4 regions of the Mesorhizobium sp. J428 genome follow, and region 3 is predicted to be linked to each of the others. Evidence: predicted binding sites of a transcription regulator. Region 3 holds the regulator's gene; each other region holds the start of a gene.
What was found. The regulator LexA, encoded in region 3, represses DNA repair genes until DNA is damaged. The targets are predictions, from matches to a motif close to TGTTCNNNNTGTGTTCNG.

Region 1 (7,533 bases), on a different contig from region 3:
CTTCATCCCGCGGGGTACCCGGAGGCATTGAAAGCATGATGTTGAAAGCCTCGCGCGGCCCGTCGTCGCCGTCGCTGGGAATGGAATGACCGCCATCGCGCCATGTATCGCGAACGCTGCGGACATCCTTCTTGCCGAGATAGGCGAGCCCTTGCTCGTCTTCGAGTTCCACAAGACCGTTGCGCGAGATGTAATCCATGTGCGCCTTGATTTGACGCATGTTTCGCCCGCCCCCGGTGATTTTGACCATGACTTCCGGCGACTTCCGCGCAATCCGTTCAAGGGTTGCGCGCCGACTTTCCCTGGTCGCCGGCCCCGTGGGTTTACCGCGCTTCGCCTTGGAGCCTGTGCCGGGCGCCTTACGGGGCGCTTTGACATGGCGGCCACGCGAATAGATCGGGTCTAGCTCGGCTCCGAATTCGTCAAGCCAATGGTCAATCGACGCGCTCATGCGAGGGGCCAGCGCTCCTGACAGGCGCGCATGAGGGCGGTGACGGCCTCGGTGTGCTGGGCGATGGTGCGCTCAATGTCCGCGACGCGCCTCGCGGGAAAGTCCTGCGCCTTGCGCTCGTTGAGCCTGCGAGCGATCTGGTTGAGGTTCCGACCGATCGCCTGCAGCTGGTAATTGGAGTTCGCGAGGACTTGGACCTCGGCGTCGCCGAACTGAGGTTCACGAGTAAGGGCGGCGCGGATCACGGCCGCAATCCAATCGCGCGGAGTGCGCTTGCCGTCCAGCCTGCGGCGGATGGCGTCCATTTCGGAAGGGATCAAGGTGATTTCGTAACGCCTGCGCGGCTCGGCCTGCGCTGGGGCCTGCGATGCGGCCAAGGGCTGCGAGTCATACGGCGGCCGTGCTGCTTTCAACTGTGCCTGGATGGCTGCGCGGATGGCAGCGCCGGGCTTGAGATTGCGCGCGGCGCAATAGGCCTCCCACGGCTCTTTCAGTTCGCCGAGGTAGAGATTGAGATAGGGGCTGTTCGGCTTCTCAGTGGTCATTGTGGGCCTGTCATACGCACCCGACAGGGTGCCAGAGGAGCGCTGTACGCGCGTACTCTACCGGCCTTCGGCCTATCCTGCAATAGCCCACTACGCGCCTCCGCTCCTTGGAAGGTTCCAAGGAGCTACGCCGCCCCTGCCCTCTTACGAGGCGCAGGGGTGGGCTATTCAGTCTGCGGTCACGCAGACGAGTTAAGCTGCGCCCGTTGGGCGACAGCGGCGGGCGCATCGCGCCTCGCCCATCAGGCGGCGGAAATGAAAAAGGGACAGGCATCGCCTGTCCCTTTTTCGGCCGATTTCTGACGCGCCCTACCCTACGCCGGCTATGGACCCGCCGGCCGGCACTCACGAGAAACGATTCTCGAGCCGATCCGCAAGCCGTGCCGCTCGAACTGACCTTGCGCGAGTTCGAGCGCGTCGGCCGCCGGGCTCACCGAGAAGTGGTAGGTGTCGGTCATCGGCTGCATGTTCGCCTGGGCGAATAGCACGCCGTCTGCGCCGAAAAAGCCAACGGTCAGCGGGAAATGGGTGTCCCGCATCCAGAACACGCGAGGTTCGGCCTTGGGCCAACTAAACAGCAGCCCCGGGCCTGCGTCGTCGCGGTTCGCGAGCCCGGTCGCCTGCGCTGCAACTGTCTTGGCAACCGGGACGGCAGGTAGGATCGCGCCGCCGGAAAAATGCAGGTCGCAGACCTCATCCGGTCCGGCGGCACTAGCGCTTGCTGCCGGAAGCGCTAGTACCAGGGCGAAGGCGGCGAGAACCGCCCTCACCCGTTTTCCTCGCTGAGGCTTTCGATGACGCAGTCCGCGGCGGAGACTTCCGCGTTCTCGCCGTTCTCGTAGCGAATATGCACCAGACCCGTCGAAGTCGGTTTGCGATTCAGCAGGATGGCAGCGCTTCGACCGTCGATGGTCACCAGCAGCAATGGCTTGCGCATCAGCGTCGGGTCGGACGCGACTTTCCCCCTCGGCCAGCTGGTGCGACCTTCCTCGGGAGGTTCGCCGCCCTCACCGCCTTCCCCGTTGTTGCCCCTGCCGTCAGCACTTGCACCCGGCTTTGTCTTGGCCGGTTTGCCTTCGTCCTTAGCCACGGTGGCTGATCCTCCATGGCCGCCATCAGGGCCGGAACCTTGGAACATTCCAAGGTTTCCGCCGCCGGAGATACCGCTGCCGTTCGGCGGCTGCGGCGGTTCTTGGCTCGTACCATTCTTGAGCGAGGTGGAAAGCGCGGACACGGCCGCCCGCGTCACCTCTTCCGCTTGCTCCACCCATGCATCCACTTCGTCGGGGTATTTGCCGTGAAGCGTAGACAGGTCATAGAGAATTTTCGGCGACGTACAGCGGCCGCTCGCATAGAGCGCTTCGATTGCGGCCGGTGGGTCGATCAGGGCCAGATGGTAAGTGATGAACGACGCATCGACTCCGAGTTCCCGGGCTATCTTCGCGTTCCTGTCACCGTCCTTCTTTTTGCGGTTGATGAACAGTGCGAGTTCCATGGGCCGCAGGTCTTCGCGCTGCAGGTTTTCGATAACCTGATCGTAGTCGTCGTGCTGCTGATCGACGAAAGCGGGGATTTCCTCGCGGCCAGCGTCTATCGAAGCACGATAGCGACGCTCGCCGTAGTTCAAGATCCATTTGCCGGGCTTGTCCGGGTGAGGGCGCACCGAAACCGGCGACTTAACGCCGCGCGCCTTCACGGAAGCGACCATTTCGGCCATCTTGACCGGATCGAACGACTTTCGCGGCTGGTTTGGATCGACTTCGATGTCGGCGAGACGGATCATCAAAGGCTCGCCGGCGGCGGTGGCCGGGGTAGGGGGCGCTTCATCGAGCGCAGAAAGGTCGAGCGCCATTATGCAACCTCCATCAGTTGTGCGATTTTGTCGAAGACGGGGCGCATTTCGCGCCAAGCGTCGCGGCCGGACGTTTTGCCGAGCCGCCACACCGGCACGCCGGCCGCTTGCGCCTCGGCGATCGCTGTCGATTTCTTGATTGCAGCGAAGCCGGGCGACATTGCGATGAGGTATTTCGGGTACGCCGTGGAAAGGGCGCGGAAGTTGTCGCGCTGGAACGGCGTCGGCTCCACTTTGTTTGGCAAGATGCCGAGGAATTTCAGCTTCTTGTTGAGCGTTGCCTGAATTCGCCGGATGCCGATATTTTCGTGGTTCAACAGGTCGCCGATCCCATCGATGGCCTCCTGGTTGAGTTCGATCGGCGCGAGCACGTAATCGGCGACGACGAGCGGAGACAGTTGGCGGATGTCCGGATTCGGGTTCGTGTCGATGATGCAGACATCGAAACTGTCTGCAACGCGAGCCAGGAACGCCAGAAGATTCGAGGCGTAGGCGTTGTGTTCCGCCGCCTTCTTTTCCATCTTGAGCAAGTCGCCATCGCCCGGGACCAAGACAAATTCAGCGTGCTCGATGTCGGCTTTCGGGTCGGTCAGGAGCTTGCTGCTGGTCGTAGCGGACACGACGCAAAAACCGCCGGTTCTCAACGCTTTGGTGGTGTTGCGCTGGTGGTCGAGGTCGATCACCAGGACGCGCTTGTTCATGGGTTGGTTGATCGGCTGGCTAAAAAAATAAGCCAGTTGACAGGCGACGGCGCTTTTGCCGACGCCGCCCTTCTGATTGGCCAGGACAATCGTTTTCATCCGTTGCTCCGTAGGAAATTGCGAACTGTCGTCTCCGAAGTCGTCACGCCGTTGGTTTTGAGGTAGGCGACGACTTGTGCGAAGGTGTAACCCTTCTCGCGAAGGGTCTGCATGTCGTTGAGAAAAGAGGTGAGGGGGTGCACCGCCAGCTTGGGCTGCTCTTTTTGCATGAATGCTTCGAGCCGCTTCCGCTCGGTCATTCGTTCGGCCATTCGCTCGGCCTTCTCCTTAAACCGCGCCAGAAGCACGCGAGCGTGCTTCGGCGTAACGGCGTGTTTCGCCGCCGTTTCCGGCAGCGAAACACCATCCACGAGAATGTGGCGCGCGATGGCCAGCGATTTTTTGGACCATCGACACGACGCCGCTACAGCTGCGAACTGCACGGCGTCCATCTGTGGCACTGTCCCTTGCGTCATGGTTCAGTTTGCGCCCTGGCGCTCTTGCAGCTCGGCTCGCTTGATCGAACCCGGCGCACCGAATTCGAAATCTTCGACCCGGAAATCGAAGCCATAGACGGTCTCGCCAGTCTTGCTGTCCTGGTAGTCGTTGTTGCGCAACGACCACTGGACGATCAGCTGATCGCCCCTGCGACAGTTTTCGGCGATGGCTTCGCCCTTCTTGTTGAAGGCCACGAACTGGACCCTCACCGCGCGTTCGAGGCTGTTGTTGTTGTCGTCCTTGCCCGCGTACTCGTTGGAAATCAGCGTGAACCTGCAGACGGCGCCAGATGCCGTTCTGCGCAGAGCCGGCGCGTCTGCGAGGCGGCCGGCAAAGGTATTGCTTTGCATGGATTTCTCCGATGGAGCGACGGAATTCGCCGCGAATCAAGTATAACAGAAGGGAAAACAAACAGACAACAACTAGACAACAATCCGGAAAACAGTTTCCGTGGGCTGAGCATCCAAAATCGAGGGGATTTTTCCATCTTCTTCGCCAGTTCACCGCCAATTCGCGCGGGCTGAAAAGCGAGCTGCAAAACCGCAGCGCCGCCCCGAAAAGACAAATCGCACCAAAAGCGCCTGGGAGGCCCTAGGAGCGTGACCGCGCCGGCGGCCGCTTCGCTCCACCTGATGCGCTAGAGCGCCTTCCACGGTCGAATGCGAGCCGATTTGAGCCACTTAAAACTCAACGGTCGCCCCCATTTTTTTCAAAAGCCATTGCGGCGGTTCTGCCGGGCTCGACGTTGGAAGTGTGAGTTCTGGTGGTTGATGGAAGATCAAGTAGTAGACCAGTGCCCGTAGGGCACGCTATTGGAGGCGGCTTGCCGCCGACAGGCCGTCGCCAATGGCGACGGGGCGGAGCGCCGAAGGCGCGGAGGGTAGGTGTTGTTGTGAGCTTCTAGCTGGGGGAGTGGTTGATTGAAGTGCTCTAGCTACAGGTATAGATATAGGTAAATCTGAATCAATATAGGGAGAGTTCACCGCCTGCGCGAAATCCGTTTTTTTTTCAATGCTTTAACGCTCATTTTCGATTCCGGACGCAAGACTGTTTCAGCGTCTGGGCATAAGAGTGTTTCAGCGTCAGTTTCTGTGGACAAGCGTGTTTTCCGCAATGAATCCAAGAGATTGCACACAAGACAATTTCAGCGTGGATAACGTCTTTGATCCACAGGGTTATGCACAGACTTACCCACCGCTTATCGCCATGATTGCGATATGGCAGTGGCTGCCGAGGGACCATGTGAAAGGCCCGGCGGTAGCCGGGCCTGCGGAGGGCAGCGCTTAACAGTATTGACTACGGCCGTCGGCGTAGCATGAAGCGCGGTTTGCCCTTGAGGACGGCGCAGCCTTGATCGAGGAATTCGGCTGCGTTCTCAATCTTCTCTCGTATCTGCTGCGCCTCCGCAGTCAGCGTGTCGAATTGCTTGGCCCTGGCGATGCTCTCCCGCGCTTCCTGGATCTTGTCGTCGTCCGCACCAACGTAGTCGCGGCGTCGCGGTTGGCCGGGCTGCTGTGGGTAGAGCAGATAGAGGTAGCGGGGGGCGCCATTGCCGTCCGGCCGCCACCACTCCGTTGCGTAGATCAGTCCGGCAGCTTTGAGTTTCGCAGTCTGACCTACGAGGTCGACGTCGCTTGGCCTCAAGCTCTTCGAGCGTTGGCAGCAGGTCATAGATCAGGTTTTGCAGCTCGCCGGTAAGCGAGCCCTGTACTCTCATCTCCTGGGCGAGAGGTCGGGCCATGGCGATTACCGCTCCCGATCCACGACAGCGGCCCTTTCGGTAGGCGAGGGGATCTCCGCGCCGAACGCCACGACCTGAAGCGCAACCTTGTCTTCGATGCTCATCGCGTCGAACTCTTCGGCGGTCATTGTGGCGTCGGTGTCGACGCACTCGATCCAAATATCCCAGCTGGCGGCGATTTCAGCGTAGGTCGGGGTGCTCATGGCTTAGATTCCCAGGGCGAGGCGGCCGGCGTAGTAGACGGCCAGCACCACCGCGCCAGCCAGCAGCAGAAATAGGCCCGCCGCCTGGACATAGACGAACACAGTTCCGACCGCCAACGCGCCACGGATCACACGCGTCGCGAAACCCACCACCAGATCATCGAAGAACTTCATACCTCCTCCTTTGCCGTCGTTTCGGAATGGTGACGACACAACGCCACAATAGCATATTTTGGCGATGTTGTGTCACCACTTATCGGAATGTCAACCCCTCGTTTTTGCGAGGGATTCGAGACCGACCAGCTTCTCACTGCAGACCGCTTTTGCTCCGCTGCTTTGCGAGTTGCCTTAGCCGGAACAGTGGCTCTCTGCCGTCATAGGTCGCGGCTGCAGGCGACCAGGACGGAACCGTCCATCGATTTCCGCTGCTTCGCCGAGAGCCCTGAGCCGTTGCCCGGGGATCAGCCGCGGATCGAGCTGCAGAGCGCAAAGGCGACGCCAGAAGCGCAGCGTAGGCGTTGGCGAAGCTACCTTTGTGCCGGCAGCGACGCGGCTACGATCAGGGCACGCGCCTCGGGACACGGGGATAGAGCGGTGAACGACGAAACCGCATGGGAAATTGCGCCAATAAGGGGTCGGCTCCGGCTGAGGGCGGAATCCTACGTTAAGGGTTTTATCAATGTCCTACGTTTAGCGGCGGCTTCAGGGACCAGATTGCTCACCAATTGCTCACCCGAGCCGATTAATTCGCTCAGCCATGGCTTTGAGGGCGCTTTGCACGATGAGTTGGCTTTGGGGAGCAACGTCTGAAGAGCGAAACAACTCGACCAGGCGCTGCAAATCCGCGCCCCATTGCCGTTTCAGGCTGTCGAGTTGGTCGACGTGACGGGCGAAGTCACCGCAATCCACGGCAGACTGGAAGGCACGTTCGAGATCGGCCGCACTGGCCATCAATGCAGCCAAGCTCCGCTTCAGCTTCTCGGGAAGTTCAGGCAGATCGCGGTAGGGGTGCGTTCCCGCCTCGATCATTTGCTGATTTCTCTCGGACATGGACTCCATCATATCCGCATAGCGATAGAAGCCCGGATAGCGCTGACACAGGTTCGACAGCACCTTGTCCGAAGCCGTGTCGTAAATCTGCTGAAGACCCTGCATATAGCCAAGCATATGATGGACGACCGCCGCTCCTTGAATGCCCTGCTTTTCCAGTTGTCGCATTCGCAGATCGATGGCGGCGGCGATCCGATGGTTTTCTTGTGACATGGAATAGCTTTCTGAATAGGGCTAGAGATTGGTCAGGTCTTCCGGGAACTGACCGCCTCTCTGGACGAATTGGCTCCAGGTTTCCTCGCCACGTTTCGAGACGACCCGGTGTGCAGGATCATCGTCATCAGCCTCAAGCAGGCCAAGACGTACGAGCGGTGCGACCGTCTTGTCACCGAATTGCTTTTCATAGGTGTGCCCGGGCACGACAAGCATCCATCCCGATGTTCCGCGTTCGGT
Region 2 (7,533 bases), 240 kb from region 3:
CCGCTGGGGGGCGTCGGCGAAATCGGCATGAACTTCGCGCTCTACGGCTACGGGCCGGCGAATGCGCGGCAGTGGATCGTGGTCGACGTCGGCGTGACCTTTCCCGGCCCCGACCTGCCGGGCGTCGACCTCGTCCTGCCGGACACGCGTTTCATCGAGGCCGATCTGGCCAATCTCAAGGGGATCGTCATCACCCATGCCCACGAGGACCACTACGGCGCGCTGCTGGACCTGTGGCCGAGACTGAAGGCGCAGGTCTGGATGAGCCCATTTTCTGCCGGGCTGCTCGAGGCCAAGCGCCAGTCGGAGCGCGGCGCTCCGGAAGTGCCGGTGACGATCTATCGCGCCGGCGAGACCTTCGAGATCGGCCCGTTCCGCATCGAGGCGATTGCGGTGGCGCATTCGATCCCGGAGCCGGTGTCGCTTGCGATCACCACGCCGCTCGGCACGGTGATCCACACCGGCGACTGGAAGATCGATCCCGCGCCCGAGATCGGCCCCAAGACCGACGAGGCGCGCTTCCGCGCGCTTGGCGACGCCGGCGTCATTGCGCTGATGTGCGATTCCACCAATGCCATGCGCGAGGGCGAATCGCCCTCCGAGCAGGATGTCGGCAAGGGGCTGCGGGCCGAGATCGAGAAGGCGCCCGCGCTCGTCGCCATCACCACCTTCTCCTCCAATGTCGGCCGCATCCGCTCGATAGCGGAGGCAGCGCGCGACGCCGGCCGCTCGGTGCTGGTGCTCGGCCGCTCGATGCGCCGCGTCATCGACGTCGCTGGCGAGCTCGGCTATCTCGACGGACTGCCGCCCTTCATCGCCGAGGAGGAGTTCGCCGGCGTCCCGCGCGAGAGCCTGGTGGTGCTGTGCACCGGCAGCCAGGGCGAGGACCGCGCAGCACTCGCAAAGCTGTCGCGCGACGAACTGCGCTCGGTGAAGCTCGCGGCCGGCGACACGGTGATCTTTTCCTCCCGCACCATTCCCGGCAACGAGAAGGCGATCCTCGAGATCAAGAACAGCCTCATCGATATGGGCGTGAAGATCATCGAGGACGGCGATGCGCTGGTCCACGTCTCCGGCCATCCGCGCCGCTCGGAACTGAAGCGTATGTACGAATGGACGCGGCCGCGCATCCTCGTGCCGGTGCATGGCGAGGCGGCACATCTGGTGGCGCAGGGCTCGCTGGGCGCCATGCAAGGCATTCCCGAGGTCATGCAGGTGCGCAACGGCGACGTTGCCAAGCTGGCGCCCGGCCCGGCCGAGATCATCGACCAGGTTCCGTTCGGGCGGATCTACAAGGACGGACGCATCATCGGTACGGACGAGGGCGTTGGCGTCAAGGACCGGAGAAAGCTCTCCTTCGCCGGCCATGTCGCGGTCAATGTCGTGCTGGATGAGCGCTACGACCTCGCGGGCGACCCGGACCTCGTGGCGATCGGCCTGCCGCAGGTCAATGCCGGCGGCGAGGATTTCGAGGAGATGCTGCTCGACGCTGCCGCCGGTGCGGTCCAGTCCATCCCGCGCCAGCGGCGCAAGGACCTCGACCTCGTGGCCGAGGCCGTGCGGCGCGCCGTGCGCAGCTCCGCCAACGAGGCCTGGGGCAAGAAGCCCGTCGTGACGGTGTTTGTGACGTACTAGGGGAGTAAGGCGGTAGGGGAGTAGGGGACGATTCTGCACTGGCCGGATCGTCTCGGATGTGCGCGCTTTCGCCCCGTTTCCTGCTTTCCCCTATTGCCCTACTGCCTTATTGCCCTACTGCCCGAACCCGCGGAGCCGCCTCATGCTCGGACGCCTGAACCACGTCGCCATCGCCGTGCCGGATCTCGCGGCCGCGGCCGCCACCTATCGCGATACGCTGGGCGCGACCGTCACGGCGCCGCAGGCGCTGCCCGAGCATGGCGTGACGGTGGTCTTCATCGAGCTGCCGAACACGAAGATCGAGCTGCTGGAGCCGCTCGGCGCCGACTCGACCATCGCCAGCTTCCTGGCGAAGAACCCGTCGGGCGGCATGCATCACGTCTGCTACGAGGTCGAGGATATCCTGGCCGCGCGCGACCAGCTCAAGGCGTCGGGGGCGCGGGTGCTGGGCGACGGCAATCCCAAGATCGGCGCCCACGGCAAGCCGGTGCTGTTCCTGCATCCCAAGGATTTCGCCGGCACGCTGGTGGAACTGGAACAGGTCTGATCCCGCTATGGGCTACTTCTCCGCCTTCGCCATCTTCTTCATCATCTGGTGGCTCGTGCTCTTCGCCACGCTGCCCTTCAGTTTGAAGACGCAGGACGAGGACGGTGAAGTGACGCTGGGCACCGTGCCGAGCGCGCCGCGCGGCGCGCACATGCTGCGGGCGATGGTGCGCACGACGATCGTTGCCGCGATCATCTTCGGCGTGCTCTACTATCTCAATCAGGTGGCCGGCTACAGCTTCGACGACCTGCCGCGCATTGCGCCCGAGTTCAACTAGGCTGATTCTGTCCCGCAGCCGCACGCGGACGCGCCGAGCGCGGGAATCCCTCCCTTACGCACGGGATGAAACAAAAAAAGAACACGGCGCGGAATATGTCGATTTTTCAATGAATTGATGCCTCTTGCAAAAAGAGAACAAAACAGATACAAATCACCATCGGACAAAGCGGCGCTCGGCCTTCATTGACGATCTAGGGGTGATGTATCATGGCTCAGAACACACTGCGGCTGGTTGAGGACAAATCGGTGGACAAGACAAAGGCTTTGGACGCGGCGCTGTCCCAGATCGAGCGCGCCTTCGGCAAGGGCTCGATCATGCGGCTCGGCCAGAACGAGCAGGTGGTGGAGATCGGCGTCGTGTCGACCGGCTCGCTCGGCCTCGACATTGCGCTCGGCGTCGGCGGCCTGCCGCGCGGCCGCATCATCGAGATCTACGGTCCGGAAAGCTCGGGCAAGACCACCATGGCGCTGCATACGGTCGCCGAAGCGCAGAAGAAGGGCGGCATCTGCGCCTTCGTCGACGCCGAACACGCGCTCGACCCGGTCTATGCCCGCAAACTCGGCGTCGATCTCGAGAACCTGCTGATCTCGCAGCCCGACACCGGCGAGCAGGCGCTGGAGATCTGCGACACGCTGGTCCGCTCCGGCGCGATCGACGTTCTGGTCGTCGACTCGGTGGCGGCGCTGACGCCGCGCGCCGAAATCGAGGGCGAGATGGGCGACTCGCTGCCAGGCCTGCAGGCCCGCCTGATGAGCCAGGCGTTGCGCAAGCTCACCGCCTCCATCTCGCGCTCCAACACGATGGTCATCTTCATCAACCAGATCCGCATGAAGATCGGCGTCATGTTCGGCTCGCCCGAGACGACCACCGGCGGCAACGCGCTCAAGTTCTACGCCTCGGTGCGCCTCGACATCCGCCGCATCGGTTCGGTCAAGGACCGCGACGAGGTGACGGGCAACCAGACCCGCGTCAAGGTGGTGAAGAACAAGCTCGCCCCGCCCTTCAAGCAGGTCGAGTTCGACATCATGTATGGCGAAGGCGTGTCGAAGACCGGCGAACTCATCGACCTCGGCGTCAAGGCCGGCGTGGTCGAGAAGTCGGGCGCCTGGTTCTCCTACAATTCGCAGCGCCTCGGCCAGGGCCGCGAAAACGCCAAGGAATTCCTGCGCGCCAATCCCGAACTCGCCGGCGAGATCGAGCAGATGCTGCGCCAGAATGCCGGGCTGATCGCCGACAAGTTCCTCGAGACCGGCTCGGCATCCGATTCCGACGACGCCGACGACGCGGCCGCCATGTAGCCGACCTTCAAGGCGCAGAGACGTATTCGGGCCGCGGTCGATCCGCGGCCCTTTTCGCATCTGTGACACAGGCTCACCCGCGCATTCTGGACAGTGCGGAAGGGCGCCGCTAAAAGGCCGAAGTCCAGAATTCTGCCGGGTTCCCGGCGTTCCCCGCAAAGGCACGAAGATGAGTGGCGTCAACGAGATCCGGTCGACCTTCCTCGACTACTTCCGCAGGAACGGCCACGAGGTCGTCGAGTCGAGTCCGCTCGTGCCGCGCAATGATCCGACGCTGATGTTCACCAATGCGGGCATGGTGCAGTTCAAGAACGTCTTCACCGGATTGGAGACGCGCCCCTATGTGCGGGCGGCCACGGCGCAGAAGAGCGTGCGCGCCGGCGGCAAGCACAACGACCTCGACAATGTCGGCTACACGGCCCGCCATCTCACCTTCTTCGAGATGCTCGGCAATTTCTCCTTCGGCGACTATTTCAAGGAGCGCGCGATCGAGCTCGCGTGGAACCTGATCACCAAGGAGTTCGGGCTGGCGAAGGACAAGCTGCTCGTCACCGTCTACCACACCGACGACGAGGCCGCCGGCTACTGGAAAAAGATCGCCGGCTTCTCCGACGACCGCATCATCCGCATCGCCACCTCGGACAATTTCTGGGCGATGGGCGACACCGGCCCCTGCGGCCCGTGCTCGGAGATCTTCATCGACCGCGGCGAGCATATCTGGGGCGGCCCGCCGGGCAGCCCGGAAGAGGACGGCGACCGCTTCCTCGAATTCTGGAACCTCGTCTTCATGCAGTACGAGCAGGTGACGAAGGAGGAGCGCATCGAGCTACCGCGCCCGTCGATCGACACCGGCATGGGCCTGGAGCGCATGGCCTCCATCCTGCAGGGCGTCGAAAGCGTCTTCGAGACCGACCTGTTCCGCCATCTGATCGACGCCGCCTCGTCGGAGATCGGCAAGGGTCCGGGCAAGGACAATGTCGCGTCCTATCGCGTCATCGCCGACCATCTGCGCTCCTCCTGCTTCCTCATCGCCGACGGCGTGCTGCCGTCAAACGAGGGACGCGGCTATGTGCTGCGCCGCATCATGCGCCGCGCCATGCGCCATGCGCAGCTTCTCGGTGCCTCCGACCCGCTGATGTGGAAGCTGGTGCCGGCGCTGGTGCGCGAGATGGGCCAGGCCTATCCGGAGCTCAGCCGCGGCCAGGCGCTGATCACCGAGACACTGAAGCTTGAGGAGACGCGCTTCAGGAAGACGCTGGCGCGCGGCCTCGGCCTGCTCGCGGACGCGACCGAGACGCTGCACGCCGGCGACATGCTGGACGGCGAGACGGCCTTCAAGCTCTACGATACCTACGGCTTCCCGCTCGACCTGACGCAGGACGCGCTTCGCCAGCGCTCGATCTCCGTCGATCTCGCCGGCTTCACCGACGCGATGGAGCGCCAGCGCGCCGAGGCGCGCGCCAACTGGGCCGGCTCCGGCGAGGCCGCGACCGAGACGATCTGGTTCGGCCTGCGCGAAAAACTCGGCGCGACCGAGTTCCTCGGCTACGACACGGAAAAGGCCGAAGGCGTCATCACCGCGATCGTGCGCGACGGTGCTGCCGTCGATGCCGCGGCGGAGGGCGAGACCGTGTCGGTCATCGTCAACCAGACGCCATTCTACGGCGAGTCCGGTGGCCAGATGGGCGACACCGGCATGATCTCGGGCGACGGCGTGGCGATCGAGGTCACCGACACGCAGAAGAAGGCGAACGGCGTCTTTGTCCATGTCGGCAAGGTCGTGTCGGGCAAGGCCAAGGTGGGCGCCGCGGTCGAGCTCAAGGTCGACCATGCGCGCCGCAGCCGCCTGCGCGCCAACCACTCCGCCACGCATCTCATCCACGAGGCACTGCGCGAGGTTCTCGGCACCCACGTTGCGCAGAAAGGGTCGCTCGTGGCGCCGGAGCGCCTGCGCTTCGATATCTCGCACAACAAGCCGATCTCGGCCGAGGAGCTCGAACAGGTCGAGCAGATGGCCAACGAGATCGTCGTCCAGAACAGCCCGGTGAGCACGCGGCTTATGTCGGTCGACGACGCGATCGCGGAAGGCGCCATGGCGCTGTTCGGCGAGAAATACGGCGACGAGGTCCGCGTCGTGTCGATGGGAACGGCGCTGCACGGCCAGAAGGCCAACCGGCCCTATTCGGTCGAACTCTGCGGCGGCACCCATGTCCGCGCGACCGGCGACATCGGCCTGATCCGCATCGTTTCCGACGCCGCGGTCGCGGCCGGCGTGCGGCGCATCGAGGCGCTGACGGGCGAGGATGCGCGCCACCATCTCGACGAGCAGGACCGCCGCCTCAAGGCGGTCGCTTCCGCGCTCAAGGTCGGTCCCGGCGAGGTTCTGGCGCGCGTCGAGGGTCTTGTCGAGGAACGCCGCAAGCTGGAGCGCGAGCTCACCGAAGCGCGCAAGAAGCTGGCGCTGGGCGGCGGTGGCGCGAGCGGGGCAGGGGAGACCGAAACGGTCGCCGGCGTCTCCTTCACCGGGCGGGTCGTCACCGGCGTTCAGCCGAAGGACCTGAAGGGCCTCGCCGACGAGGCGAAGCAGGCACTGGGTTCCGGCGTGGTGGTCTTCGTCGGCGCGTCCGACGACGGCAAGGCCAGCGTCGTCGTCGCGGTCACGCCCGATCTTACCGGCCGCTTCAGCGCGGTCGACCTCGTCCGTGTCGCGGCGGCCGCACTCGGCGGTCAGGGCGGCGGTGGGCGTCCCGACATGGCCCAGGCCGGCGGCCCCGACGCCTCGAAGGGCGATGCGGCGATCGCCGCAGTCAAGGCCGCCCTGGCGGGCTGAGACAGCTCGCAAGGCTCATGAGGCGGCGCCAGAGGCGCCGCCAGCTTTGGTATCGTCAGGCTCCAAGGCGGCGCGGCGGGCTCGAGCCCGCCTTGTCACCGGCATGATGTCACTCGGTCACCGCGTCAGTCGGAAGGCTCGGTGGCGATGAAGCTGTCCCGCTCGCGCATCGCGTCCCACCAGGCCGATATGTTGGGATGCCTGTCCAGCATCGCGCCGGCAATGTCCGCCTTCTCGAAATAGGCCAGGACCGGGGCGAGATAGACGTCGGCGAGAGAAATGTCCTCGCCGATCAGCCACCGGCCGCTCCGTTTCAGGCGGGACAGTTCGGAGAGACAGGTTTCGGCGACCGGGACGGCCTTCGCCACGCGCTCGGTGTCCGTCGTCTCGCCGCGTCCGGGCTTTGAGACGGTTTCGACATAGATATCCCAGACCAGCGCTCTGTAGGCGTAGGAATCGACGATCCCGATGATCTGGTTCATCGCCGCACGATCGCCTGGTGCGATCGGCTGAAGCGGCGGTCCGCCAAAGGCTTCGTCGACATAGCGGACAATCGGCCCGGTCTCGTAGAGATCGATGCCGGCATGCGAGAAGGCGGGGATGCGGAGGAACGGATGGCGCCCGCGATACCAGGCGGGCGGGCCGCCCTGTGCGAAGATGTCAACCGGAACAAGGTCATACGCCACGCGCTTCTCTTCGAGCGCGAGGCGGACTATCCGGACATAGACGCTGTAGTCCGATCCGTAGAGGGTCGGACTATGCATCGGCGTGCCTCAGGCCATCGCCTTCTGCAGGTTCTCGTCGATCTTGTCGAGGAAGCCGGTGGTGGAGAGCCACGGCTGGTCGGGGCCGATCAGCAGCGCCAGGTCCTTGGTCATGTAGCCACTCTCGACCGTCTGCACGCACACCTTCTCCAGCGTGTCGGCGAACTTCGCCAGTGCCT
Region 3 (7,533 bases):
ATGTTCGCACCGGCTCACCATCCAGCGATGAAATATGTCGGCCCCTCGCGTGTCGAGCTCGGCACGCGCACGATCTTCAACCTGCTCGGACCGCTCTCGAATCCCGGCGGCGTGACACGGCAGCTGGTCGGCGTTTTCGCGCCGGAATGGGTGGGACCCGTCGCGGAAGCCCTGAAGGAACTCGGGTCCGAGAAGATCTGGGTCGTCCATGGCGACGGTTATGACGAGATCACCACGACCGGCGAGACGCGGGTCGCGGAACTCTCCGATGGCGTGCTTTCCGAGTTCACGATCACGCCGGCGCAATATGGCCTGGCCTGGCACACGCAGGCTGAGCTCAAGGGCGGCGACGCCGCCTTCAACGCCAGGGCACTGCGGGATATGCTGGCCGGCGCGCCCGGCGCCTATCGCGACACCGTGCTGATGAACGCCGGCGCGGGGCTTGTCGTTGCCGGTGTGGCGGCCGACATGAAGGAAGGCATCGCGCTGGCCGTCCGGTCCATTGATGACGGCAAGGCGCTGGCGCGGCTGGAGAAACTGGTGCAGGTGTCCAACGCATGACCGATATCCTGCGCAAGATCGAGGCCTACAAGCGCGACGAGATCGCCGCCGCCAAGGCGCGCACGCCGCTCGCCGAACTCAAGGCACGGATCGCAGGCGGCGAGCAGCCGCGCGGTTTCCTCAAGGCCCTGCGGGCGAAGCGCGCCAAAGGCGAGTTTGCTCTGATCGCGGAGATCAAGAAGGCGAGCCCCTCGAAAGGCCTGATACGGGCGGATTTCGACCCACCGTCGCTTGCCGCCGCGTATGAGGCCGGCGGTGCCGCCTGCCTCTCCGTCCTCACCGATGCCCCGTCCTTCCAAGGCGCGCCGGAATTCCTGACCGAGGCGCGCTGCGCCTGCGCCCTGCCCGCGCTGCGCAAGGACTTCATGTTCGACGCCTACCAGGTGCTCGAGGCGCGCGCCTGGGGTGCGGACGCGATCCTGCTCATCATGGCGAGCCTCTCCGACGACGACGCGAAGTCGCTCGAGGCCTGCGCGTTCGATCTCGGCATGGACGTTCTCGTCGAGGTGCACGACGAAGCGGAGATGGAGCGCGCGCTGAAGCTCGCCTCATCGATGATCGGCGTGAACAACCGCAATCTGCGCACCTTCGAAGTCTCGCTCGACGTGTCGGAGCGGCTGGCCCGCATGGTGCCGGCCGACAGGCTGCTCGTCGGCGAAAGCGGCATCTTCACCCATGCCGACTGCATGCGGCTCGCACGCCACGGCATCGGCACCTTCCTGGTGGGCGAGAGCCTGATGCGCCAGGCCGACGTCGCGGCGGCTACGCGCCTGCTGCTCAACGGCGCCGCCGCAGCGGCGGCCGAGTGACGATGACCGCCCCCTCGCCGGGCCTCACCCATATCGCCGCCGACGGGCAGGCCGATATGGTGGATGTCGGCGCGAAGGCCGAGACGCAGCGCGTCGCGATCGCCGAGGGCTCGGTGGTGATGAAGCGCGAAACGCTCGACATGATCGTCGCCGGCAATGCGAAGAAGGGTGATGTGATCGGCGTCGCCCGCATCGCCGGCATTATGGCGGCCAAGAAGACGCACGAACTGATCCCGCTCTGCCACCCGCTGCTCCTCGACAAGGTGGGCTTGGAGATCGAGCCCGATGCAGCCCTTCCGGGCCTGCGCGTCACGGCGACTGCGCGCGTCACCGGCAAGACCGGCGTCGAGATGGAGGCATTGACCGCGGCTTCCGTCGCCTGCCTCACCATCTACGACATGGCCAAGGCCGTGGACCGCGAGATGGAGTTGACGGGCATCCGCCTGGTCGAGAAGACCGGCGGCAAGTCGGGCGACTACCGCCGGACGAACGGCTGATCCAATGGCGCTGATGCCGGTGAAGGACGCCCTGGCCCGCCTCCTCGACGGGGCTGCCCCGCTCGCATCCGAAACCGTCGCGATCGGCCAGGCCGCGTGGCGCGTGCTCGCCACAGACATCGCGGCGCTGCGCACCCAGCCGCCCTTCGACGCCTCCGCGATGGACGGCTATGCGGTCCGCGCCGCCGACGTCGCATCGGTGCCCGCGACGCTGCGTGTCATCGGCGAGGCGCCGGCCGGCAAGGGGTTCACGGGCACGGTTGGCCCCGGCGAAGCGGTCCGCATTTTTACCGGCGCACCGGTTCCTGCCGGGGCCGACGCCGTGCTGATCCAGGAGAACACGCGCCTCTCGCCCAATGGTGTGGAAGCATTGGAGCCCGTCGCGGCCTTCCGCAACATCCGCCGGCAAGCTCTCGACTTCCGCGAAGGTGAGCCTCTGCTCGAGGCGGGCCGGCTCCTCGATCCCGCCGCCGTCTCGCTGGCGGCTGCCGCCAACCACGCGGCGCTGCCGGTCATCCGCAAGCCGCTGGTCGCTATCCTCGCCACGGGCGACGAACTGCTGCCGCCGGGCAGCGAGACCGGGCCGGACCAGATCATCTCCTCGAATGCCTATGGCGTGGCTGCCGTGGTCGAAAAGATGGGTGCCGTCCCCCTCGATCTCGGCATCGTACGTGACGACCGCTCTGGGATCGCCGCGGCGATAGATGGCGCACGCGCAGCGGGCGCGGACATCATCGTCACGCTCGGCGGCGCCTCGGTCGGCGACCACGACCTGGTGCGCGAGGTGCTGAGTTCTGCCGGTATGACGCTCGACTTCTGGAAGATCGCGATGCGGCCCGGCAAGCCGCTGATGTTCGGCCGATTGGGCGACGTGCGGGTGCTCGGGCTCCCCGGCAATCCGGTGGCCTCTCTCGTCTGCTCGCACCTTTTCGTCGCGCCGCTCGTCGCGCAACTGGGAGGACGGCCCCATATGTTGGACATTCGGGACGCGGTTCTGGGTGTCGACATGACCGAAAACGACCAGCGTGAGGACTATGTCCGCGCCCGTGTCGAGAGTCGCGACGGCCAACTCGTTGCAGCGCCCTTCCCTGTGCAGGATTCTTCGATGCTGCGGATTCTGGCCGACGCCAACGCCCTCATCGTCCGTCCGCCCTTCGCTCCCGCAGCCCCTGCGGGCTCTCCCTGCCGCGTGGTTCTGCTGCGATGAGAAGCCGGCTCGGCAAATAGCCTGAACGAACGGTAAACAAATTCACTAAAATTTAAGCGGTTGCAGAACACATATCGAACAGATAGTGTTTGTTCTGGTTTTGTTTGTCTGGCGATTCTTGGAGGGCGAAATGCTGACGCGCAAGCAACACGAGTTGCTGATGTTCATCCACGAGCGGATGAAGGAGTCCGGCATTCCCCCTTCCTTCGACGAGATGAAGGAGGCGCTGGACCTTGCCTCGAAGTCCGGCATCCACCGCCTGATCACGGCGCTGGAGGAGCGCGGCTTCATCCGCCGCCTGCCCAACCGGGCGCGCGCGCTGGAAGTCGTCCGCCTACCGGAATCGATGTCTCCCGCCCTCGCCGGCCCGCGCAAATTCTCCCCGAGCGTCATCCAGGGCAGCCTCGGCCAGAAGCCGGCCGAGCCGCCGCGCGCGCCCGTTGCCAGCAACGATGCGGGCAGCGCGATCTCGATCCCCGTCATGGGCCGCATCGCGGCCGGCGTGCCGATCGACGCCATCCAGCACCAGACCCACGCGATCATGGTGCCGCCGGAAATGCTGTCGGGCGGCGAGCACTATGCCCTTGAAGTGAAAGGAGATTCGATGATCGAGGCCGGCATCTTCGACGGCGATACGGTCATCATCCGCAACACGAACGCGGCCACCCCCGGCGACATCGTCGTGGCCCTGGTCGACGAGGAAGAAGCCACACTCAAGCGCTTCCGCCGCAAGGGCGCCTCGATCGCTCTCGAAGCCGCCAACCCGGCCTACGAGACGCGGATCTTCGGCCCGGACCGGATCAAGGTGCAGGGTCGTCTCGTCGGCCTCATCCGGAAATACTGAGCGTCGCGAAGAGCCGACGAGTGGTTCAGGAAGCCGGCTTCGTGCCGGCTTTTTTGTTTGCGGGCTCGTAAGGAGCCATGCCTCTGGCGGCGCGCGAGAAGCGGCGGTGGTCGTGCCAGGGACGCGTGCCGGACAGGGCGTAGGTGACGGAAGCGTTTCCCACACCGTCGAAGCGGATCTCTGCGCTGCCGTCCAGCGCAAGCCGTCGCGCGGTGATGATTTGCACTTTGCTGTGCGGGCAGGGATTGGCAGCCGTCGGATCGGCGATGACGATTACGCTCGCCGTGTCGCAGGCCTGCTCGGCGTCGGGCATCGTCAACGCATGAGCGACCACGGCTCCCGACTCATGTTCGACCCGGCACAGGTCGCCCGCGCAGAAGAATCGCGCCGGAGAAATATCCATGACGGTGCCAGTGGTTCCGGCTTCCGTCTCCTTTGCCGGCTTCATGATACCGGTTGCCATCGTCGCCCGCGACCAGTCTTCGACCGTAAACGCATTCGGACGGTCGCGGTTGACTGCCAGCATGCCGTCCCGCGTCCTGATCCCGACCAGTCGCGCATCCTCGGAGACGTAGGCCTGCGGCAATTCGCGAAGCGTCAGGCTTGCAAAGCCCACGACGGCGAGCGGGACCGCGAGCAGTCTCACCGCGGTCGTCGTGGCAAGCGTGAGCGGCACCAGCGCAAGCGCGAGCAGGACAACGGAAGCGGAGGGAACCGCGCCGATCGCATCGACCGGCGTGCGCTCGGCGAGCCAGCGGACGATGGCAAGTGCCAGCGACAGCCCCTGCCCCATGATTATGAAGACTGGCCCATCGAGGCCGAAAGGCATCAGCACCATTCCGGCCACCGCCGCCGGCATCACGACGACCGAAAACACGGGCATGGCCGCGAGGTTTGCGACAAGGCCGAGCGGCGAGACACGCTGGAAATGCCAGGCGCCGAAGATGCCGGTCGCGACGCCGGCGATCAGCGACGTGGCCGCCAACCCCGCGGCGTAGAAGACGACCGTTCGCGCAATCCGCAGGAGCGCGCCACGCTGTGCAGGATTCGGTTGTGCTCGGCGCGCTCTGCGTTCCGCCCACCAGCCATAGGCGGAAACGAGCGCGGCCGTTGCCGCGAACGACATCTGGAAGCTTGGCCCGACGACCTCGTGCGGCGAGAGCACGATGATGATCAGGGCGGCGATCGCCAGGTTGCGCATCGTCAGCGCCGCGCGATCGAAAAGCAGCGCGACCAGCATCACCGCGATCATTAGGAAGCTGCGCTCGGCGGCGACCTGCGAACCTGAGATAAGAAGATAGGCGGCAAGTGCTGCCAGCGCGCCGACAGCCGCGTATTTCCGCACCGGATGGCGCGAGGCAAATCCGGGAAAGGCGGCAAAGCCGAGCCGCAGCGACCCGATCACCACGCCCGCCACCAGCGCCATGTGCAGGCCGGAGATCGACAGCACATGCGCGAGCCCGGTGATGCGCAGCGTCTCGTTGACATCCTCCGGGATTCCCGCACGCACGCCGGCGACGAGCGCGGCCGCGATCTCGCCCTCGGGCCCACCGATATGGCCGCGGATGCGCCCGGCAAGCGCGAGGCGCCGCGCTTCGATCCAGGCTTCCACGCGCGCGCGCAACGAACTCTCGTCCGCCGCCGGCAAAACCTCAGGCCGCTTGAGAAAGAAGCCGCTCGCGCCAATCCGGTCGAAATAGCTTTCGAAAGCGAAATCGTAGGAGCCGGGACGCAACGGCCCGAGCGGCGGCGCGAGCCGCGCCAATCCCGTCACCGCAGCACCCGGCTCAAGGCCCGGCGGCGCGGATCGGGCCGTCAGGCGCACGCGGTCGGGCTGATAGCGCAACTTCGGCCGCTCTGTCGCCATCACCGCGAGCGTCAACCTTATGCGCCCCTTCTCGCGGGTTTCGATCGTCTCGACACGCCCCGTCAGCCGTGTGGTGATTTCGCCGCCGATCACCTTCGTGCTGGAGCGCCAGGTTTCCACCTTGCCGAAGAAGGCACCACCAACGAGGAGCAGAAGTGCCAGCGCGAGATATCTCGCCACCGCGACATTACGGGCCAGCCAGGCAACGGCTCCGAAGAGACCAGCCAGCGAGAGGATCGGCGTCCAGCCTGGCTCGAAGTCGAGTGCGAAATAGACGGCCGCTCCGGCGCAGAGCAGCACGGGCACGAGGAGGAATGCGCCGCCCCGATCTATCTCGAGCTGAACGGCCGATGCCGCCTGTTCGGACGCGTGGACGGGACCCGCTTCCACGCGCCCTGCCGCGATCATGCGCCGCGGCATCGGCGGGCTCAGGGCAGGTAACGGCTGATTGGACAGTCCGGTTTGATCTCGCGCGGCCGGCAGCGCCTGCAGCGTCGCAAAAGCCGGCGAGAACAGGCCGCGCTCGTCCTGTCTCTGATCGCTCCCCTCGCCGTCCATGCGACAGCCACCCGACGACCTTGCGCCTCAGACACTTCATGCTACATGAACCGCAACGAAACGCTACCCGCGCGGCCTGCGCCGCCATCCGGAACAGTCCATGTCCAGTCCAGTCGTCACGCGCTTTGCGCCCTCGCCCACGGGCTACCTCCACATTGGCGGCGCCCGCACCGCGCTCTTCAACTGGCTCTATGCCCAACACACCGGCGGCAGGATGCTGCTGCGCATCGAGGACACCGACCGCGAACGCTCCACCGAGGCGGCGACCGCCGCGATCCTCGACGGGCTGAGCTGGCTTGGCCTCAACTGGGACGGCGAGCCGATCTCGCAGTTCGACCGCGCCCCACGCCACCGCGAGGTCGCCGAGCAGCTCGTCGCTACGGGCAAGGCCTATTATGCCTACGAGACGCCGGCCGAGCTGGACGCCATGCGCGAGAAGGCGAAGGCCGAGGGTCGTCCGCCCCGCTACGACGGCGCCTGGCGCGACCGCGACCCGTCCGAGGCACCCGCGGGCGTGAAGGGCGCGATCCGCATCAAGGCGCCGCACGAGGGAGAGACTGTCGTGCACGACCGCGTCCAGGGTGAGGTCCGCTTCCCCAACAAGGATCTCGACGACTTCATCATCCTGCGTTCGGATGGCAATCCGACCTATATGCACGCCGTCGTCGTCGACGATCACGACATGGGCGTCACCCACATCATCCGCGGTGACGACCACCTGACCAATGCCGCCCGCCAGACCGTCATCTACCAGGCGATGGGCTGGGACGTGCCGTCGATGTCGCACATCCCACTGATCCACGGCGCCGACGGCGCGAAGCTTTCCAAGCGCCATGGCGCGCTGGGCGTCGAGGCCTACCGCGCGATGGGCTACCTGCCCAAGGCCCTGCTCAACTATCTCGCGCGCCTCGGCTGGAGCCATGGTGACGACGAGGTGATGTCGATCGAGGACATGATTTCGTGGTTCGAGATCGAGGACGTCAACAAGGGCGCCGCCCGCTTCGACTTCGCCAAGCTGGAGGCGCTCAACGGCGTCTGGATGCGCCGTACCGATGACCGCGAACTGACCGACACGCTGGTGGCGACACTGCCCTTCCTTCCCGGCGGAGAGGAGATGCTGGCCAAGCTGACGGACGCCAGGCGCGCCCAGCTCCTGGCTGCCATGCCCGGCCTGAAGGAACGCGCGAAGA
Region 4 (7,533 bases), on a different contig from region 3:
TCACGCTGATTCTGTCTTGCGCAGGATTGGGATGAGCGCCCTTCCCCATCGCCTCGCGATTCGCTTGGTCTTCCTGCGTACGCGCGACGCGCGATTGACCGCCACGTTCGGCGATTCGGATCAATGCCTGGCGTTGTGCCTTCCGCACGACGCCCCGAGCCTTGCGGGGAGAAGCATTGGCGTCAACGCCTCTGTCGCGAAGCTCTTGGGCGAACTTCACGCGCCAGCGATGCAAATCGCCCTTGCGCGGGTTGAGCCGCGAACCGTCCAAGGCGGTTGCCTTCACCGTCAAATGGACGTGCGGATGTTTCTCGTCGTTGTGAGCGGCGAAACAGTACTGGAAGCCCTGGAACTCATCAGCGGCGAAGGCACGCACAGCCGCCTTGACTTCATCCCGCGGGGTACCCGGAGGCATTGAAAGCATGATGTTGAAAGCCTCGCGCGGCCCGTCGTCGCCGTCGCTGGGAATGGAATGACCGCCATCGCGCCATGTATCGCGAACGCTGCGGACATCCTTCTTGCCGAGATAGGCGAGCCCTTGCTCGTCTTCGAGTTCCACAAGACCGTTGCGCGAGATGTAATCCATGTGCGCCTTGATTTGACGCATGTTTCGCCCGCCCCCGGTGATTTTGACCATGACTTCCGGCGACTTCCGCGCAATCCGTTCAAGGGTTGCGCGCCGACTTTCCCTGGTCGCCGGCCCCGTGGGTTTACCGCGCTTCGCCTTGGAGCCTGTGCCGGGCGCCTTACGGGGCGCTTTGACATGGCGGCCACGCGAATAGATCGGGTCTAGCTCGGCTCCGAATTCGTCAAGCCAATGGTCAATCGACGCGCTCATGCGAGGGGCCAGCGCTCCTGACAGGCGCGCATGAGGGCGGTGACGGCCTCGGTGTGCTGGGCGATGGTGCGCTCAATGTCCGCGACGCGCCTCGCGGGAAAGTCCTGCGCCTTGCGCTCGTTGAGCCTGCGAGCGATCTGGTTGAGGTTCCGACCGATCGCCTGCAGCTGGTAATTGGAGTTCGCGAGGACTTGGACCTCGGCGTCGCCGAACTGAGGTTCACGAGTAAGGGCGGCGCGGATCACGGCCGCAATCCAATCGCGCGGAGTGCGCTTGCCGTCCAGCCTGCGGCGGATGGCGTCCATTTCGGAAGGGATCAAGGTGATTTCGTAACGCCTGCGCGGCTCGGCCTGCGCTGGGGCCTGCGATGCGGCCAAGGGCTGCGAGTCATACGGCGGCCGTGCTGCTTTCAACTGTGCCTGGATGGCTGCGCGGATGGCAGCGCCGGGCTTGAGATTGCGCGCGGCGCAATAGGCCTCCCACGGCTCTTTCAGTTCGCCGAGGTAGAGATTGAGATAGGGGCTGTTCGGCTTCTCAGTGGTCATTGTGGGCCTGTCATACGCACCCGACAGGGTGCCAGAGGAGCGCTGTACGCGCGTACTCTACCGGCCTTCGTTTTTTTTTTTATCCCCCCCTTCCCCCCTTTTTTTTTTTTTTTTTTTTTTTTCCCCCCCCCCCCTCTTTTTTGGGGGGGGGGGTGGGTTTTTTTTTTTTTTTTTTGTGTTAGGGTTTTTTTGGTTGTGTTTTGGGGGGGGGGGGGGGGGGGCGCCCCCCCCCCCTCCCGCGGGGGAGAAAAAAAAAGGGGAGGGGGGTTTTTTTTTTTTTTTTTTTTTTTTTTTGGCCCCCCCCTTTTGGGGGGTTTTTGGGCGCGGGGGGGCACTTACAAAAAAAAATTTTTGAGGCGATTCGAAAGCCGTGCCGCTCGAACTGACCTTGCGCGAGTTCGAGCGCGTCGGCCGCCGGGCTCACCGAGAAGTGGTAGGTGTCGGTCATCGGCTGCATGTTCGCCTGGGCGAATAGCACGCCGTCTGCGCCGAAAAAGCCAACGGTCAGCGGGAAATGGGTGTCCCGCATCCAGAACACGCGAGGTTCGGCCTTGGGCCAACTAAACAGCAGCCCCGGGCCTGCGTCGTCGCGGTTCGCGAGCCCGGTCGCCTGCGCTGCAACTGTCTTGGCAACCGGGACGGCAGGTAGGATCGCGCCGCCGGAAAAATGCAGGTCGCAGACCTCATCCGGTCCGGCGGCACTAGCGCTTGCTGCCGGAAGCGCTAGTACCAGGGCGAAGGCGGCGAGAACCGCCCTCACCCGTTTTCCTCGCTGAGGCTTTCGATGACGCAGTCCGCGGCGGAGACTTCCGCGTTCTCGCCGTTCTCGTAGCGAATATGCACCAGACCCGTCGAAGTCGGTTTGCGATTCAGCAGGATGGCAGCGCTTCGACCGTCGATGGTCACCAGCAGCAATGGCTTGCGCATCAGCGTCGGGTCGGACGCGACTTTCCCCCTCGGCCAGCTGGTGCGACCTTCCTCGGGAGGTTCGCCGCCCTCACCGCCTTCCCCGTTGTTGCCCCTGCCGTCAGCACTTGCACCCGGCTTTGTCTTGGCCGGTTTGCCTTCGTCCTTAGCCACGGTGGCTGATCCTCCATGGCCGCCATCAGGGCCGGAACCTTGGAACATTCCAAGGTTTCCGCCGCCGGAGATACCGCTGCCGTTCGGCGGCTGCGGCGGTTCTTGGCTCGTACCATTCTTGAGCGAGGTGGAAAGCGCGGACACGGCCGCCCGCGTCACCTCTTCCGCTTGCTCCACCCATGCATCCACTTCGTCGGGGTATTTGCCGTGAAGCGTAGACAGGTCATAGAGAATTTTCGGCGACGTACAGCGGCCGCTCGCATAGAGCGCTTCGATTGCGGCCGGTGGGTCGATCAGGGCCAGATGGTAAGTGATGAACGACGCATCGACTCCGAGTTCCCGGGCTATCTTCGCGTTCCTGTCACCGTCCTTCTTTTTGCGGTTGATGAACAGTGCGAGTTCCATGGGCCGCAGGTCTTCGCGCTGCAGGTTTTCGATAACCTGATCGTAGTCGTCGTGCTGCTGATCGACGAAAGCGGGGATTTCCTCGCGGCCAGCGTCTATCGAAGCACGATAGCGACGCTCGCCGTAGTTCAAGATCCATTTGCCGGGCTTGTCCGGGTGAGGGCGCACCGAAACCGGCGACTTAACGCCGCGCGCCTTCACGGAAGCGACCATTTCGGCCATCTTGACCGGATCGAACGACTTTCGCGGCTGGTTTGGATCGACTTCGATGTCGGCGAGACGGATCATCAAAGGCTCGCCGGCGGCGGTGGCCGGGGTAGGGGGCGCTTCATCGAGCGCAGAAAGGTCGAGCGCCATTATGCAACCTCCATCAGTTGTGCGATTTTGTCGAAGACGGGGCGCATTTCGCGCCAAGCGTCGCGGCCGGACGTTTTGCCGAGCCGCCACACCGGCACGCCGGCCGCTTGCGCCTCGGCGATCGCTGTCGATTTCTTGATTGCAGCGAAGCCGGGCGACATTGCGATGAGGTATTTCGGGGCAGCCGTGGAAAGGGCGCGGAAGTTGTCGCGCTGGAACGGCGTCGGCTCCACTTTGTTTGGCAAGATGCCGAGGAATTTCAGCTTCTTGTTGAGCGTTGCCTGAATTCGCCGGATGCCGATATTTTCGTGGTTCAACAGGTCGCCGATCCCATCGATGGCCTCCTGGTTGAGTTCGATCGGCGCGAGCACGTAATCGGCGACGACGAGCGGAGACAGTTGGCGGATGTCCGGATTCGGGTTCGTGTCGATGATGCAGACATCGAAACTGTCTGCAACGCGAGCCAGGAACGCCAGAAGATTCGAGGCGTAGGCGTTGTGTTCCGCCGCCTTCTTTTCCATCTTGAGCAAGTCGCCATCGCCCGGGACCAAGACAAATTCAGCGTGCTCGATGTCGGCTTTCGGGTCGGTCAGGAGCTTGCTGCTGGTCGTAGCGGACACGACGCAAAAACCGCCGGTTCTCAACGCTTTGGTGGTGTTGCGCTGGTGGTCGAGGTCGATCACCAGGACGCGCTTGTTCATGGGTTGGTTGATCGGCTGGCTAAAAAAATAAGCCAGTTGACAGGCGACGGCGCTTTTGCCGACGCCGCCCTTCTGATTGGCCAGGACAATCGTTTTCATCCGTTGCTCCGTAGGAAATTGCGAACTGTCGTCTCCGAAGTCGTCACGCCGTTGGTTTTGAGGTAGGCGACGACTTGTGCGAAGGTGTAACCCTTCTCGCGAAGGGTCTGCATGTCGTTGAGAAAAGAGGTGAGGGGGTGCACCGCCAGCTTGGGCTGCTCTTTTTGCATGAATGCTTCGAGCCGCTTCCGCTCGGTCATTCGTTCGGCCATTCGCTCGGCCTTCTCCTTAAACCGCGCCAGAAGCACGCGAGCGTGCTTCGGCGTAACGGCGTGTTTCGCCGCCGTTTCCGGCAGCGAAACACCATCCACGAGAATGTGGCGCGCGATGGCCAGCGATTTTTTGGACCATCGACACGACGCCGCTACAGCTGCGAACTGCACGGCGTCCATCTGTGGCACTGTCCCTTGCGTCATGGTTCAGTTTGCGCCCTGGCGCTCTTGCAGCTCGGCTCGCTTGATCGAACCCGGCGCACCGAATTCGAAATCTTCGACCCGGAAATCGAAGCCATAGACGGTCTCGCCAGTCTTGCTGTCCTGGTAGTCGTTGTTGCGCAACGACCACTGGACGATCAGCTGATCGCCCCTGCGACAGTTTTCGGCGATGGCTTCGCCCTTCTTGTTGAAGGCCACGAACTGGACCCTCACCGCGCGTTCGAGGCTGTTGTTGTTGTCGTCCTTGCCCGCGTACTCGTTGGAAATCAGCGTGAACCTGCAGACGGCGCCAGATGCCGTTCTGCGCAGAGCCGGCGCGTCTGCGAGGCGGCCGGCAAAGGTATTGCTTTGCATGGATTTCTCCGATGGAGCGACGGAATTCGCCGCGAATCAAGTATAACAGAAGGGAAAACAAACAGACAACAACTAGACAACAATCCGGAAAACAGTTTCCGTGGGCTGAGCATCCAAAATCGAGGGGATTTTTCCATCTTCTTCGCCAGTTCACCGCCAATTCGCGCGGGCTGAAAAGCGAGCTGCAAAACCGCAGCGCCGCCCCGAAAAGACAAATCGCACCAAAAGCGCCTGGGAGGCCCTAGGAGCGTGACCGCGCCGGCGGCCGCTTCGCTCCACCTGATGCGCTAGAGCGCCTTCCACGGTCGAATGCGAGCCGATTTGAGCCACTTAAAACTCAACGGTCGCCCCCATTTTTTTCAAAAGCCATTGCGGCGGTTCTGCCGGGCTCGACGTTGGAAGTGTGAGTTCTGGTGGTTGATGGAAGATCAAGTAGTAGACCAGTGCCCGTAGGGCACGCTATTGGAGGCGGCTTGCCGCCGACAGGCCGTCGCCAATGGCGACGGGGCGGAGCGCCGAAGGCGCGGAGGGTAGGTGTTGTTGTGAGCTTCTAGCTGGGGGAGTGGTTGATTGAAGTGCTCTAGCTACAGGTATAGATATAGGTAAATCTGAATCAATATAGGGAGAGTTCACCGCCTGCGCGAAATCCGTTTTTTTTTCAATGCTTTAACGCTCATTTTCGATTCCGGACGCAAGACTGTTTCAGCGTCTGGGCATAAGAGTGTTTCAGCGTCAGTTTCTGTGGACAAGCGTGTTTTCCGCAATGAATCCAAGAGATTGCACACAAGACAATTTCAGCGTGGATAACGTCTTTGATCCACAGGGTTATGCACAGACTTACCCACCGCTTATCGCCATGATTGCGATATGGCAGTGGCTGCCGAGGGACCATGTGAAAGGCCCGGCGGTAGCCGGGCCTGCGGAGGGCAGCGCTTAACAGTATTGACTACGGCCGTCGGCGTAGCATGAAGCGCGGTTTGCCCTTGAGGACGGCGCAGCCTTGATCGAGGAATTCGGCTGCGTTCTCAATCTTCTCTCGTATCTGCTGCGCCTCCGCAGTCAGCGTGTCGAATTGCTTGGCCCTGGCGATGCTCTCCCGCGCTTCCTGGATCTTGTCGTCGTCCGCACCAACGTAGTCGCGGCGTCGCGGTTGGCCGGGCTGCTGTGGGTAGAGCAGATAGAGGTAGCGGGGGGCGCCATTGCCGTCCGGCCGCCACCACTCCGTTGCGTAGATCAGTCCGGCAGCTTTGAGTTTCGCAGTCTGACCTACGAGGTCGACGTACTTGGCCTCAAGCTCTTCGAGCGTTGGCAGCAGGTCATAGATCAGGTTTTGCAGCTCGCCGGTAAGCGAGCCCTGTACCCTCATCTCCTGGGCGAGAGGTCGGGCCATGGCGATTACCGCTCCCGATCCACGACAGCGGCCCTTTCGGTAGGCGAGGGGATCTCCGCGCCGAACGCCACGACCTGAAGCGCAACCTTGTCTTCGATGCTCATCGCGTCGAACTCTTCGGCGGTCATTGTGGCGTCGGTGTCGACGTGCTCGATCCAAATATCCCAGCTGGCGGCGATTTCAGCGTAGGTCGGGGTGCTCATGGCTTAGATTCCCAGGGCGAGGCGGCCGGCGTAGTAGACGGCCAGCACCACCGCGCCAGCCAGCAGCAGAAATAGGCCCGCCGCCTGGACATAGACGAACACAGTTCCGACCGCCAACGCGCCACGGATCACACGCGTCGCGAAACCCACCACCAGATCATCGAAGAACTTCATACCTCCTCCTTTGCCGTCGTTTCGGAATGGTGACGACACAACGCCACAATAGCATATTTTGGCGATGTTGTGTCACCACTTATCGGAATGTCAACCCCTCGTTTTTGCGAGGGATTCGAGACCGACCAGCTTCTCACTGCAGACCGCTTTTGCTCCGCTGCTTTGCGAGTTGCCTTAGCCGGAACAGTGGCTCTCTGCCGTCATAGGTCGCGGCTGCAGGCGACCAGGACGGAACCGTCCATCGATTTCCGCTGCTTCGCCGAGAGCCCTGAGCCGTTGCCCGGGGATCAGCCGCGGATCGAGCTGCAGAGCGCAAAGGCGACGCCAGAAGCGCAGCGTAGGCGTTGGCGAAGCTACCTTTGTGCCGGCAGCGACGCGGCTACGATCAGGGCACGCGCCTCGGGACACGGGGATAGAGCGGTGAACGACGAAACCGCATGGGAAATTGCGCCAATAAGGGGTCGGCTCCGGCTGAGGGCGGAATCCTACGTTAAGGGTTTTATCAATGTCCTACGTTTAGCGGCGGCTTCAGGGACCAGATTGCTCACCAATTGCTCACCCGAGCCGATTAATTCGCTCAGCCATGGCTTTGAGGGCGCTTTGCACGATGAGTTGGCTTTGGGGAGCAACGTCTGAAGAGCGAAACAACTCGACCAGGCGCTGCAAATCCGCGCCCCATTGCCGTTTCAGGCTGTCGAGTTGGTCGACGTGACGGGCGAAGTCACCGCAATCCACGGCAGACTGGAAGGCACGTTCGAGATCGGCCGCACTGGCCATCAATGCAGCCAAGCTCCGCTTCAGCTTCTCGGGAAGTTCAGGCAGATCGCGGTAGGGGTGCGTTCCCGCCTCGATCATTTGCTGATTTCTCTCGGACATGGACTCCATCATATCCGCATAGCGATAGAAGCCCGGATAGCGCTGACACAGGTTCGACAGCACCTTGTCCGAAGCCG

Region 1: the regulator LexA is predicted to act here: its motif matches at 4,490-4,507, upstream of LRS09_RS26860 (single-stranded DNA-binding protein).
Region 2: the regulator LexA is predicted to act here: its motif matches at 2,526-2,543, upstream of recA (recombinase RecA).
Region 4: the regulator LexA is predicted to act here: its motif matches at 4,867-4,884, upstream of LRS09_RS27015 (single-stranded DNA-binding protein).

Annotation. Positions count from the first base shown of each region.
Region 1 covers NZ_JAJOMX010000002.1:1,591-9,123, reverse strand. Annotated here, with positions in the region: gene LRS09_RS26890 (relaxase/mobilization nuclease domain-containing protein) at 1-451, opposite strand, end outside; gene LRS09_RS26885 (MobC family plasmid mobilization relaxosome protein) at 448-996, opposite strand; gene LRS09_RS26880 (DUF192 domain-containing protein) at 1,320-1,766, opposite strand; gene LRS09_RS26875 (ParB/RepB/Spo0J family partition protein) at 1,763-2,848, opposite strand; gene LRS09_RS26870 (ParA family protein) at 2,848-3,648, opposite strand; gene LRS09_RS26865 (hypothetical protein) at 3,645-4,040, opposite strand; gene LRS09_RS26860 (single-stranded DNA-binding protein) at 4,068-4,436, opposite strand; gene LRS09_RS26855 (hypothetical protein) at 5,383-5,730, opposite strand; gene LRS09_RS26850 (hypothetical protein) at 5,833-6,030, opposite strand; gene LRS09_RS26845 (hypothetical protein) at 6,034-6,204, opposite strand; gene LRS09_RS26840 (hypothetical protein) at 6,760-7,293, opposite strand; gene LRS09_RS26835 (hypothetical protein) at 7,315-7,533, opposite strand, start outside.
Region 2 covers NZ_JAJOMX010000001.1:4,765,376-4,772,908, forward strand. Annotated here, with positions in the region: gene LRS09_RS23965 (ribonuclease J) at 1-1,635, shown strand, start outside; gene mce (methylmalonyl-CoA epimerase) at 1,778-2,182, shown strand; gene LRS09_RS23975 (DUF1467 family protein) at 2,190-2,459, shown strand; gene recA (recombinase RecA) at 2,669-3,760, shown strand; gene alaS (alanine--tRNA ligase) at 3,930-6,590, shown strand; gene LRS09_RS23990 (glutathione S-transferase family protein) at 6,716-7,354, opposite strand; gene LRS09_RS23995 (NADP-dependent isocitrate dehydrogenase) at 7,364-7,533, opposite strand, start outside.
Region 3 covers NZ_JAJOMX010000001.1:5,002,196-5,009,728, forward strand. Annotated here, with positions in the region: gene trpD (anthranilate phosphoribosyltransferase) at 1-561, shown strand, start outside; gene trpC (indole-3-glycerol phosphate synthase TrpC) at 558-1,370, shown strand; gene moaC (cyclic pyranopterin monophosphate synthase MoaC) at 1,373-1,867, shown strand; gene glp (gephyrin-like molybdotransferase Glp) at 1,872-3,074, shown strand; gene lexA (transcriptional repressor LexA) at 3,205-3,918, shown strand; gene LRS09_RS25220 (ComEC/Rec2 family competence protein) at 3,944-6,343, opposite strand; gene gltX (glutamate--tRNA ligase) at 6,444-7,533, shown strand, end outside.
Region 4 covers NZ_JAJOMX010000002.1:28,806-36,338, reverse strand. Annotated here, with positions in the region: gene LRS09_RS27045 (relaxase/mobilization nuclease domain-containing protein) at 1-838, opposite strand, end outside; gene LRS09_RS27040 (MobC family plasmid mobilization relaxosome protein) at 835-1,383, opposite strand; gene LRS09_RS27035 (DUF192 domain-containing protein) at 1,562-2,143, opposite strand; gene LRS09_RS27030 (ParB/RepB/Spo0J family partition protein) at 2,140-3,225, opposite strand; gene LRS09_RS27025 (ParA family protein) at 3,225-4,025, opposite strand; gene LRS09_RS27020 (hypothetical protein) at 4,022-4,417, opposite strand; gene LRS09_RS27015 (single-stranded DNA-binding protein) at 4,445-4,813, opposite strand; gene LRS09_RS27010 (hypothetical protein) at 5,760-6,203, opposite strand; gene LRS09_RS27005 (hypothetical protein) at 6,209-6,406, opposite strand; gene LRS09_RS27000 (hypothetical protein) at 6,410-6,580, opposite strand; gene LRS09_RS26995 (hypothetical protein) at 7,136-7,533, opposite strand, start outside.